3 regions of the Nonomuraea sp. NPDC050404 genome follow, and region 2 is predicted to be linked to each of the others. Evidence: riboswitches for the same ligand, from Rfam matches in the RefSeq annotation. Region 2 holds a riboswitch; each other region holds the start of a gene.
What was found. A riboswitch is a leader RNA that binds a small molecule or an ion and turns the genes downstream of it on or off. The one in region 2 is predicted to bind S-adenosylmethionine.
Positions count from the first base shown of each region.

Region 1: linked by a shared signal. The riboswitch ahead of AB0I81_RS40550 (aminotransferase class V-fold PLP-dependent enzyme) and the one ahead of thrC (threonine synthase) in region 2 are both predicted to bind S-adenosylmethionine.
Region 3: linked by a shared signal. The riboswitch ahead of AB0I81_RS30850 (ABC transporter substrate-binding protein) and the one ahead of thrC (threonine synthase) in region 2 are both predicted to bind S-adenosylmethionine.

Region 1 is NZ_JBFAKB010000018.1:137,908-141,977, reverse strand. It holds gene AB0I81_RS40565 (SAM-dependent methyltransferase) at 1-71, shown strand, start outside; gene AB0I81_RS40560 (cytochrome P450) at 82-1,272, opposite strand; gene AB0I81_RS40555 (TerC family protein) at 1,272-2,015, opposite strand; SAM riboswitch class IV at 2,134-2,249, shown strand; gene AB0I81_RS40550 (aminotransferase class V-fold PLP-dependent enzyme) at 2,292-3,587, shown strand; gene AB0I81_RS40545 (DoxX family protein) at 3,635-4,070, opposite strand, start outside.
Region 2 is NZ_JBFAKB010000048.1:30,149-34,218, reverse strand. It holds gene AB0I81_RS60560 (cold-shock protein) at 90-290, opposite strand; gene AB0I81_RS60555 (MoaD/ThiS family protein) at 534-809, opposite strand; gene thrC (threonine synthase) at 834-2,069, opposite strand; SAM riboswitch class I at 2,083-2,225, opposite strand; gene AB0I81_RS60545 (RNA polymerase sigma factor) at 2,305-2,859, opposite strand; gene AB0I81_RS60540 (trehalose-6-phosphate synthase) at 2,891-4,070, shown strand, end outside.
Region 3 is NZ_JBFAKB010000011.1:359,685-363,754, reverse strand. It holds gene AB0I81_RS30860 (ABC transporter permease) at 1-656, opposite strand, end outside; gene AB0I81_RS30855 (ABC transporter ATP-binding protein) at 653-1,810, opposite strand; gene AB0I81_RS30850 (ABC transporter substrate-binding protein) at 1,789-2,898, opposite strand; SAM riboswitch class IV at 2,947-3,068, opposite strand; gene AB0I81_RS30845 (aminoglycoside phosphotransferase family protein) at 3,204-4,070, shown strand, end outside.

The sequences.
Region 1 (4,070 bases), on a different contig from region 2:
CCTCCGAGGAGGGCGAGCTGATCGACGCGTCGGGGCTCGGCGGGTTCGGCTGGCTCTGCCAACGCCGCTGAACCTCTCGGCTCAGGCGGCAGTGAGATCCAGGGACTCCAGGCCCCTGATGATGTAGCCGGGCTTCCAGGTGGGCTCCCGCCGCAGCTCCAGCTTGGCGGCCCGGTCCAGCAGCGCGCCGAACGACTCGGCCAGCTCGATGCGGGCCAGCGGCGCGCCCAGGCAGAAGTGGATCCCGGCGCCGAAGGAGATGTGCGGGTTGTCGGCGCGGCCCACGTCGAGGCGGTCCGGGTCGTCGAACACCGCAGGATCCCGGTTCGCCGAGCCGAACAGCAGCGCCACCTCCGAGCCGCGCGGGATGCGTACGCCGTGCACCTCGATGTCCTCCAGCACCCAGCGCTCGAACATCTGCAGCGGCGTGTCCCAGCGCATCAGCTCCTCCACGGCCGTGGGCAGCAGCGAACGGTCGGCGCGCAGCCTGGCCAGCTCCTCCGGGTTCCTGAACAGGGACCACCAGCCGTTGCCCGTCACGTTCACGGTGGCCTCGTGGCCTGCGTTGAGCAGCAGGACGCAGGTGCCGACCAGTTCGTCCTCGGTCAGCTCGTCGATCTGGGTGAGCGCGCTGACCAGGTCGTCGCCGGGGTCCGCGCGGCGGACGGCGGCCAGGGACTTGAGGTAGCCGGCGAACTCCGAGGCCGCGCGGACCGCGGTGTGCTGGGCCTGCGGGGTGGGATTGAGCTCGTACATCCCGCAGATGTCGGCCGACCAGGGCCGCAGCAGGTGGCGGTCCTGGTCGGGGATGCCGAGCATCTCCGCGATCACGGTGACCGGAAGCGGCTCGGCCACCTCCGCGATCAGATCCCCGCCGCCCTTTTCCACGTACGCCGCCACCAGGCCCGCGGCGATGGCCTTGACCTGGGGGCGCAGCGACTCGACCATGCGCGGCGTGAATGCCCTGGAGACCAGCCGGCGCAACCTGGTGTGCACCGGCGGCTCCACGTCGAGCATGCCCGCCCTGATCACGCGCCAGAACGGCTCCTGGAACTCCGGCTCCGGCGGCCTGCCGAACTCCTCGTGACCTGCCACGTGCAGGTACGAGCGGCCCAGCCGACGGTCCCTGAGCAGCGCGTTCACGTCGGCGTGCCGCGCGATGAGCCACTGGCCCGTCGGCTCGAAGTAACTGACGGGCGCCTGCCGCCTCAGCTCGTCATAGACCCGGTAGGGATGGGCGACGAAATCGGGATTCCAGGGATCGAAGCGCACTAGTCCAGTTTAGGAGCGGCGGCCTCCCTCTTCTTGAGGTTCCTGCTGCGCACCCGGATGTTGAGCAGCTCCACGATGACCGAGAACGCCATGGCGAAGTAGATGTAGCCCTTCGGGATGTGCTGCTCGAAGCCCTCGGCCACGAGCACCACGCCGATCAGCACCAGGAACGACAGCGCCAGCATCTTGACCGTCGGGTGCTGGTCCACGAACCGGCTGATCGGCCCGGAGGCGAACAACATCACCAGGACCGACACGATGACGGCCGCGATCATCACGCCGATCTCGTCCACCATGCCGACGGCGGTGATGACCGAGTCCAGCGAGAACACGACGTCCAGGATCATGATCTGGATGATCACCGAGGCGAAGGAGGCGGCCGCGGCGTTCTTGCCGTCCTTACCGTGCCCCTCCATTTGGTGGTGGATCTCCGTGACGCTCTTGCCCAGCAGGAACAGGCCGCCGAGCAGGAGGATCAGGTCACGTCCCGATATCTCGTGCCCCCAGACGGCGAACAGTGGCTCGGTGAGCTGCACCACCCACGACAGGCCGAGCAGCAGGAGCAACCGGCTGATCAGGGCCGCCGCGAGGCCGAGCACGCGGGCCCGGTCGCGTTGCTCGGGAGGCAGTTTCCCGGCGAGGATGGAGATGAAGATGATGTTGTCGATCCCCAGCACGATCTCCAGGGCGACAAGGGTGAAGAAGCCGATCCAGATGTTCGGGTCGGTCACCCAATCCAACATCGGACACACCTCCATGAATCATTGGCTGACGGGGGTTTCCCGGTAGCAACGACTCAGGTGTCACATAAGTTCGCGACTTGCGTAATGTGCCCTGGTGTCGGTTATAGTGCCGGACGTAGGTCATGAGTGCCAGCGACAAGCCCCGGCTAGCTGGCCGGCAACCCTCGCGTCCGCGGCGGGGTGCCCCGGGTGAGGACCTGGTCCGCCACGGGGTGTGGCGGGCAAGCGCGGGCTCCATGGCTGTTCCCAGGGGTCCGAGAGCCCTGGAGGTACGCCGTGTCCACGCTGACGATCTTCTCCGCCCGCTCCGCCGCCGAGACCGGGACCGGTCCCGCCACGACGAGCCGGCCGATCCCCGCCGTGCTCGGCGCCGATCTCGAAGTGCCGGTCAAGGGCGGCAGGCTGGTGGGGTACGCCAACCTGGACTACGCCGCCAGCGCGCCCTGTCTGGAGCCGGTCAGCGCCGCCGTCACCGCCGCGCTCCCGGCCTACTCCAGCGTCCACCGCGGCGCCGGCTACGCCTCACAGCTCACCACCGCCCGGTACGAGCAGGCCCGCCACACGGTCAGGGCGTTCGCCGGCGCCAGGCCCGACGACGCCGTGATCTTCACCCGCAACACCACCGACGCCACGAACCTGCTGGCAGGCTGCCTGCCCGCCGGCACGACGGCCGTGGTCTTCGACACCGAGCACCACGCCTCGCTGCTGCCGTGGGCCTCCTCGGTACGGCTGGCGCCGCCCGCCTTCCCCGGCGAGGCCGTGCGCGCCGCCGACGAGGCGCTGGCCGGGATCGAGGGGCCGAAGCTGCTCGTGGTCACCGCCGCCTCGAACGTCACCGGCGAGTTGTGGCCCGTCGCGGCCCTGGCGCACATCGCGCACCGGCACGGGGCCCGCATCCTGGTGGACGCGGCGCAGCTCGTACCGCATCGCAGGATCAACCTGACCGCGCTCGACCTTGACTACGTGGCCTTCTCCGGGCACAAGTTGTACGCGCCCTTCGGCGCGGGCGTGCTGATCGGGCGGCGGGACTGGCTGGCCGAGGGCGAGCCGTACCTCAAGGGTGGGGGCGCGGTGCGCTCGGTCGGCTTCGCGGGCGACGGCACCGAGTGGCACGACGACCCCGAGCCGCGGCACGAGGCGGGCACCCCGAACGTGCTGGGCGCCATCGCGCTGGCCGCCGCCTGCGACGCGTTGACCGCCACCGGGTGGACCGAGCTGGTGCGGGAGGAGGAGCGGCTGATCTCGCGGCTGCGTACGGGGCTGAAGTCGATCGCGGGAGTGCGGGAGCTGTCGCTCTGGGGGGACGATCACCCGCGGGTGGGCATCGTGTCCTTCACCGTGGCCGGGCACTCGGCCCGGGAGGTGGCCGAGGTGTTGTCCGGCGAGTACGGCATCGGGGTGCGTGACGGGAAGTTCTGCGCGCATCCGTTCGTGCGGCACCTGCTGGGCACCGCCGACGGCGGATGTGAGGACGACACGGCTTCGGCGGTGCGGGCCTCGATCGGGATCGGGACCACGCAGGAGCACGTGGACCGCCTCATCGAGGCCGTACGGGACCTGGCTGCCCGCTGAGCCGAAGCGCTTGAACCGCGCCGTCGCGGTCGTCAGCTCAACGTGCCTCAGTCGCGGGCCGGCGGCTCGCGGCGTTGGGGCGGCTCGTCCGAGACCAGCGCGTCTATGTCGCGCATGTCCTCGTCGTTGAGCCTGCCCGAGGCGGGCGCGGCGGGCTGCCTGGGCACGTCGGGATGCTCGGCCGAGCCCTGCGCGGGCGTCGTGGGCCCGCCTGTCACACCTCCAGTCGTACCGGCGGTGGTCGCGCCGTGGCGGCCCGGGGTGTGCGCGGCCAGGTCCTCCTCGGCCGCGCGCCGCTCGGAACGCCTGCGGAACATCGAGTGGAAGATGCCGTCCAACCCGATCCGCCCGCCGCCCAGCGCCAGGAACAGCAGGCTCAGCGCGCCGAGCGAGCCCGGCAGCTCCCAGCCGTTGTCGGCGGACAGGATGCCGTTCCCGCCGTGCACGAACGCGATCGCGCCCAGCATGTTGATCAGCAGCAGC
Region 2 (4,070 bases):
CGCCGCACACGAGTCGACGAGATAGGTGGTGACGGCTCGCACGGATCGCGGTGCCGTGGATCCCGCCCGGTGCATACCAGTGATGTCAATCAGACCGCGCGGACGGACTCCGCCTGCGGTCCCTTCTGGCCCTGCGTGATCTCGAACTCGACGCGCTGCCCCTGTTCGAGAGAGCGGTACCCGTCCATCATGATCGCTGAGTAATGGACGAATACATCCTTACCACCGTCTACCGCGATGAAGCCGTAGCCCTTGTCCGCGTTGAACCACTTGACGGTGCCCTGCGCCACTTCCGACTCCTCTTACTGGTCTCCCAGATCTCGCCCATTCCTCCGCGGGACCTGTAATCGTGTGACTTTAGGGAAATCAGCCAGACGATCGCCCTCGACCATACCTGTGGCAAGGGGTTTGGCAACAGAGTCAATCTGCAAACTCCCTATTTCTTCGCATCGCAGGTCGTTCAACGTTGAATTGGCCCGGGAAAAGGAGAAGGCGCCCACTGGGGGCGCCTTCAACAGTGTGGTCTACGGGAGTCAGCCGCCGGCGACCGCCGGGATGATGGAGATCTGAGTGCCCTCGGGGGCGGGAGTGTCGAGTCCCTCGGTGAAACGGACGTCCTCTTCCCCAACATAAACGTTGACGAAACGACGAATCTTGCCCGATTCATCCAGAATTCTCGCGCCGATGCCCGGGTAGTCGGAGTCGAGCTTGGCAAGCACGTCACGAAGAGTCGCGCCCTCGCCACTGACTTCCGCGTTCCCCCCGGTGTACGTGCGCAGAATGGTGGGAATCCGCACAGAAACGCTCATGGTTCTAATCGCCTTTCCTGGTTGTCAGACAGTCGCGCGGAACGCGTCGAGAGAGGGCTTGATCACGGCCGTGGGCTCGACGGACTCGCCGTCGAGCACGTCCAGCGTCTTGAGCCCGTCACCGGTGTTGAGCACGACGGTCTCGGCCTCGGGGTCGAGCCGCCCGCTCTCGGTGAGCTTCTTCAGCACGCCGACGGTCACGCCGCCGGCGGTCTCGGCGAAGATGCCCTCGGTCGAGGCCAGCAGCCTCATCGCGGCCACGATCTCGGCGTCCGTGACGTCCTCGACGCCACCTCCGGTGCGCCGGGCGATGTCCAGCACGTACGGCCCGTCGGCGGGGTTGCCGATGGCCAGCGACTTGGCGATGGTGTCCGGCCTGACCGGCTGCACGACGTCGTGGCCGGCCTTGTACGCCGTGGACACCGGCGAGCACCCGGCGGCCTGGGCGCCGAAGACCTTGTAGGGCGTGTCCTCCACCAGCCCCAGCCTCACCAGCTCCTTGAAGCCCTTGTCGATCTTCGTGAGCTGGGAGCCGGAGGCGATGGGAATGATGATCTGCTCGGGCAGCCGCCAGCCGAGCTGCTCGGCGATCTCGTACGCGAGCGTCTTGGAGCCCTCGGCGTAGTAGGGCCGCAGGTTGACGTTGACGAAGCCCCACTTGTCGCCCATGGGGTCGCCGATCAGCTCCGAACAGAACCGGTTGACCTCGTCATAGGTGCCGTCGATGCCGATCAGCCGCCCGCCGAACACCCGGGCCATGGCGATCTTGGCCTTCTCCAGGTTGGCCGGGATGAACACGCACGCGTCGAGCCCCGCCCGCGCCGCCGCGGCGGTGACCGCGCCCGCGAGGTTTCCGGTGGAGGAGCAGGAAAGGGTGTGGAAGCCGAAGTTGCGCGCCGCCTCGACGGCCATCGCGACCACCCGGTCCTTGAAGGAGTGGGTGGGGTTGCCCGAGTCGTCCTTCACGTAAAGGGACTTGATTCCGAGCTCTCGCCCCAGGTTTCCGGCCTTGACCAATTTGGTCCAGCCGGGGTTCATATTGGGCTTATTGGCCACGTCCACCGGGACGGGCAGCAACGAGCGGTAACGCCAGATGTTCGCCGGGCCGGATTCGATCTGCGCGCGGGTCACGTCACCGAAGTCGTAGGCCGCCTCCAGCGGCCCGAAACACTCCTGACAGGCGAAGCTCGGACCCAGGGGGTAGCGGGTGCCGCACTCGCGGCAGGAGAGAGCGACGGCGGGACCAAAGTCAAGCGACATGAAGCGAGGCCTTCCCTCATCTTCGCCCACGGCCACCTTGACCGCGAACCGGAATTGGCACCTTGTCCCGGTCGGCCTCGCCAGGTCGCGAGTTCGAAAGCCGGGAGGGTTGCCGGGGTTTCGCAGGGCCGGTCCCTCCACCCCTCTGGATGAGCAATATGTAGTTGTTGAAAGGGACTCTACCCTCTTAAGTATCCGAAATTACCACGCGTCTCACCATGCGAGACGCCCGGTCTCATCGATAGTCCTCACCCAGCACGCCCTGCACGTATTTGCGTGCCTGGTGAATGCGGGACTTGGCGGTGCCCAGCGGGATGCCCAGCTGGTCGGCCACCTCGTTGTAGTCGAGCTGGACGATATCGCGCAACACCAGCGCCTGCGCCAGGTCGGGTTTGTCGGCCTCCAGCGCCTCCATCGCGTCGAGCAGGTCCAGCCGCGAGCCCGCGATCACACTGACCCGCCGCACGTCGGGCTTCTGCATGGGCAACTCGTCCGAACTCTGCTCGGCCGCCCTGCGCTTCAGCGACCGGTACGTGGTGCGCGCGCAGTTGGCCGTCACGATGTGCAGCCAGGTGCTGAACCTGGCCCGCCCCTCGAACCGCCCGATGTTGCGCGCCACGGCCAGCAACGTATCTTGCGAGGCCTCTTCCGCGTCCTGGTGATAAGGCAGGATCCGGGCGCAGTGACGCATCACATCAGGCTCAATCCGCGCCAGGAGCTCGCCAAGTGCGCGATGATCTCCAGCGGCGGCTGAGCGGGCGAGTTCCTCGGTTAGCTCATCAAGCGCCATACCTGGGATCCTATGATCGAAGGGAGACCTGATGAACAGCGTCCTGCTGGCCTCCAACCGAGGGCCGGTCTCTTTCACCGTCTCCGACGACGGTGAACTCACCATGAGGCGCGGCGGTGGCGGGCTGGTCTCGGGGTTGTCGGGAGTGGTCAAGGACGACGGCCTGCTGTGGGTGTGCGCCGCGCTGTCCGACGGCGACCGCAGCGCCGTGCGCCTGGCCCCCGGCGGCCGCATCGACCACACGCGCTACGGCACGGGACCGCTGCGGATGCTGGACATCGCGCCCGCCACGTTCCACCGCGCCTACAACGCCGTGGCCAACTCCACCCTGTGGTTCGTCAACCATCTGCTCTACGACATCCCCAACTCGCCGACCTTCGGCACCCGGTTCGAGCGCGACTGGGAGTCCTACCGCGACTACAACGGCGCGTTCGCGCTGGCGCTGGCCGAGGAGGCCGGGCACGGCGCCCGCGTGCTGGTCCAGGACTACCACCTGACGCTCACCCCGGCCATGCTCCGCGCCGAGCGGCCGGACTTGCGCATCGCCCATTTCAGCCACACCCCGTGGGCGCCGCCCGAATACTTCTCCCTGCTGCCCGACGAAGTGGCCGGAGAGGTCCTGGAAGGCATTCTGGGAGCCGATCACGCCGGGTTCCTCACCGACAGGTGGGCGCAGGCGTTCATGGACTGCTGCGAACGTCTCCTGGGCGCGGAGGCCGACCGGGTGGGCCGCACCGTCAGCTACGAGGGCAGGAGCACCCGCATCGGCGTGCACAGCCTGGGCGTGGACGGCGAGGCGCTGTGGGAGCGGGCCTGCGAGCCCGACGTCGAGTCGCACATGGCGGCGCTGCGGGAGCAGGTGGGCGATCGCCGGCTGATCGTCCGCATCGACCGTACGGAGTTGTCGAAGAACATCGTGCGCGGGCTGATCGCCTACCGCGAGTTCCTGGCCGCGCACCCCGAGTGGCACGGGCGGGTCGTGCACCTGGCCTTCGCCTATCCCAGCCGGCACGACCTGCCCGAATATCGCGAATACACCGCCTCCGTGCAGCGCTGCGCCAGGGAGATCGAGGACACCTACGCCACCGAGGACTGGGACCCGGTGATACTCAATGTCAACGACGACTATCCGCGTTCGCTGGCGGCGTACCGGATGGCCGACGTGCTGCTGGTCAACCCCATCAGGGACGGCATGAACCTGGTCGCCAAGG
Region 3 (4,070 bases), on a different contig from region 2:
CCCGGCAGGCTGAGCGGCACCGTGACCCGCAGGAACGTCCTGACCGGGCCCGCGCCGAGCGTCTGGGAGGCGCGGTGCAGGTTGTGGTCCTGGCCGCCGAGCGCCGTGGTCAGCGGAATGATCGCGAACGGCAGCAGCACGTGCGTGACCGCGACCACGACCGCCGGGTAACTGGTGAGCAACTGGGCCGGCTGGTCGCGCAGCCCCGTCGCGACGAGCGCCTTGTTGACGACGCCGTTGCCCGACAGCAGCACCACCCAGCCGTAGGTGCGCACGACCACGCTGGTCAGCAGCGGCGAGATGACGATGACGAACAGCAGGGTACGCAGCGTGCCGGGGCGCCGCCGGGCCAGGACGTAGGCGGCCGGGTAGGCCAGCAGCACGCACAACACGGCGACCAGCAGCGCCGTGGCCGCCGTCTGGATGAGCGAGCCGTAGAAGTACGACTCGGTGAAGACCCGCGCGTACTTGTCCAGGGACCAGCCGGGGAGGGCGGCGTTGAAGGAGTCGGTCGGGCTGAAGCTCAGGCGCAGCAGGCGGACGAGGGGAACCAGGAACATCGCCGCCAGGAAGACGACCAGCGGAAGCACGAAGACCCAGCCCCGCGGCCGCCCCGCCCGGACCGTGCCCGCCCCGCCCGGGGATCCGGCCGTCATCCGGCCCCCTGCTCCGAGCCCGCACCCGAGCCCGTCCCCGAGCCCGCATCCGTCCCCGAGCCCGCACCTGATTCCAGGACGATCACGTCGGCCGGGTCCCAGCTCGCCACCACTGACGTGCCCGCGCCCGGCGGGTCCGCCGCGCCCGCGCCCGTGTCCGGAAGCTGCACGCTCAGCATCCGGCCGTCGGCCAGCCGGACCTCCACGTGCCAGGCGTCACCGGCGAAGGCCCGGTAACCCACGGTGCCCGCGGTACCGGCTCCGGCCTCGCTCAGGCGGATGCGTTCGGGGCGGATCGCGACAACCGCGCGCTCACCCTCCACGAGGCCGGGAAGACCGCCCACCACCAGGCCGCCACCGAGATCGAGGCCGCCCGCCGTCACCGTCCCCTCCAGGACGTTGGCGGCGCCGATGAACTGGGCCACGAACCGTGTCGCCGGCCGCCGGTACACCTCATCCGGCGTCCCGAGCTGCTCGATCCGCCCGCCGTTCATCACGGCCACCCGGTCCGACAGCGCCAGCGCCTCCTCCTGATCGTGGGTGACGAACACCATCGTGGTGCCGATGCGCCGCTGGATGGCCCGCAGCTCGACCCGCATCTCCCTCCGCAACTTGGCGTCCAGGTTGGACAGCGGCTCGTCGAGGAGCAGCACGGGGGGCCTGATGGCCAGGGCGCGGGCCAGCGCCACGCGCTGCTGCTGTCCGCCGGACAGCTGCTTGGGCCGCCGCTCGGCGTACCCCTCCAGCCCGACCAGGCGCAGCGCCTCGCGTACCCGCTCCTCCCGCTCGGCCTTGTCCAGCCGCCGCACGCGCAGCCCGTAGGCCACGTTGGCGGCCACGGTCATGTGCGGGAACAGCGCGTAGTTCTGGAACACCACGCCCAGCCCGCGCCGGTACGGCGGCCGTCCCGTCACGTCCGCGCCGTCGATCACGATGCGCCCGGCCGTCGGCTGGACGAAGCCCGCGATGGAGTTGAGCAGCGTGGTCTTGCCGCAGCCGCTGGGACCCAGGATGGACAGGAACTCGCCCTTGCGGATGGACAGCCGGTCGAGGTCCAGCACCCGCGCGCCCTCGTACCCCGCGGCCAGGCCCTCGATCTCGACGTGCCCGGCCCCGTCCGGGGGCATCTCGATCAGCCGAAGATCTGATTCCATCGCTGCTGCCATTCGTTGAGCTTCGGGGTGGCGACCGCGTAGTCGACCCAGATGAACTTCTTGAAGACCTCGGGCCCGTGCTCCACCCGCTCGTCGAACGCCTCGCTGTAGTCGATGGAGTCGTTCCCGGCCGCGTACCAGGTGCCCTCGGCGAACGGCTTCTGGTTCTGCGCCGCCGTCAGGTAGTCGAGGAACTTGGTGGCCAGCTCGCCCTTCTGGGTGCCGCTGGCGACGAAGTACGAGGTCAGCGCGCCCACCGGGCCCGACTTGGGATAGGTGAACCCGATCGGGGAGCCCGCCTCGGCCATGGCGAAGGCGCGACCGTCCCAGAAGGGCATGATCCAGGCGTCGCCGTTCTCGACGACGGTGGCGGCGTTGCCCGCGTTGGCCGGGAAGGAGGACACACAGTCCTTGAGCGTCTCCAGCTTGGCGAACGCCCGGTCCACGGCGGCGGGGTCGGACAACTTGCCGCCGTCGCTGGTGACCAGGGCGGAGAAGAACTCCAGGCCGGGGTTGTAGGTCAGCGGGGGCAGGGCGATGTGCCCGCAGTACTGCTTGTCGAAGATGTCCGACCAGTCCTGCGGCGGGGTTTTGATCTTGTCCGTACGGTAGAGCAGGCCGGTGGACCCGGTGGTCAGCGGCACGCCGTACTGTTTGCTCTGGTAGGCCGACCTGCCGCTGAGCACGGGGTCGAGCTCCTTCCAGTGCGCCAGCTTCGCGGTGTCCAGCGGCTGGAGCAGCCCCGCGGACGCGGCCGGGAGCGAGGCGTCGGGGGTCAGGGCGATGACGTCGAACGGCGGGTTGTTGCCGCCGGCCGCGCGCAGCTTGGTCAGCCATTCGGCGTTGGCGCCGTACACGAGGTTGACCTTGGCGCCGGTGTCGCGCTCGAACGGCTCCACGAACGACTTCTTGAACAGTTCGCCCCAGGCGCCCGCGAACGCGGTGACCGTGAGCGTCTGCTGCCCGCCGGAACCTGATTGCGTGCCGGTGCCGGAAGTGCCGCCCGTGTCGACGCCGCCGCACGCGGAGAGCGTCAGCATCAGCGCCGCGCCCGCTCCCGCCAGGAGAGTGCGTCCGCCCTTCATCATGTCCTTCCCATCGAGGCCGGCCAAGGGCGCGGGGCAGGGCACGGCTGGGCACCGCGCTTGCCGCCGAAAGCACCGTTCAGCTCGACGACCATGTCATCACCCGGGGCACCCCGCCGCGGTCGGGAGGGTTGCCGTCCAGCAAGCCGGGGCTTCGCACTGGACTCGTGACATAAGCGACTATACCAGTCGGGTTTACCCGCAATAACGGTTCATCCCGATTGTCCGGTTCCACTGACAAGTGTAGGCCCTTGGCTTTTCTTCCACCTGTCAGGGTCAGGGTCGGTAGTCTGTCCGGCTGGACGATCATGAGGGGGACGTCGAACGTGGACAGCGTCGAGATCGACGAGGGCCTGGTCCGCTCCTTGCTGCGAGAGCAACATCCGGACCTCGCGGAGCTGGCCATCCGGGAGGTGGCGGGCGGCTGGGGCAACCAGCAGTGGCGCCTCGGGGACGAACTGGTCGTGCGCATGCCGCGCATGGAGAACGCCGCGCAGGACCAGCACAAGGAGCGCCGCTGGCTGCCCGTCCTGGCCCCGCGCCTCCCGCTCCCGATCCCGGCCCCCGTGCGGATCGGCGAGCCGTCCGCGCGTTTCCCGAGGCCCTGGACCATCATGACGTGGGTTCCCGGTGAGCCGCTCGACCTCGTCCCGATCACCCGCGGCGACCACGCGGCCGACACCCTGGCGGCCTTCCTCAGGGCACTCCACGTGCGGGCGCCCGCCGAGGCGCCCGACAGCACGGACCGCGGCGGTCATCCCAAGGAGTGCACGGGCGGATTCGAGCGCTTCCTGCGAGATGTCACCCCTGGCGACGCCGCCGACGTCCGGGCCGTCTGGGACGACGCCGTCGCGGCCCCCGAGTGGGCGGGCCCGCGGCTGTGGCTGCACGGTGACCTGCATCCGGCCAACGTCGTCGTCTCGGACGGAACCCTGTCGGGAGTGATCGATTTCGGGGACCTGTTCGCCGGCGATCCGGCGTGGGACCTCGCCGCCGCATGGGTGCTGCTCCCCGCCGGCGCGGCCGCACGGTTCTTCGAGGCGTACCCGCGTGTGGACGAGGCGACGATCAGGCGCGCCCGCGGCCTGGCCGCACTGAAAAGCCTGTTCCTCATGGCCATGGGCCAGGCCGGCGACCGCGGCCTGCCCGGCGGCAAACCGGCATGGGGGCCTGCC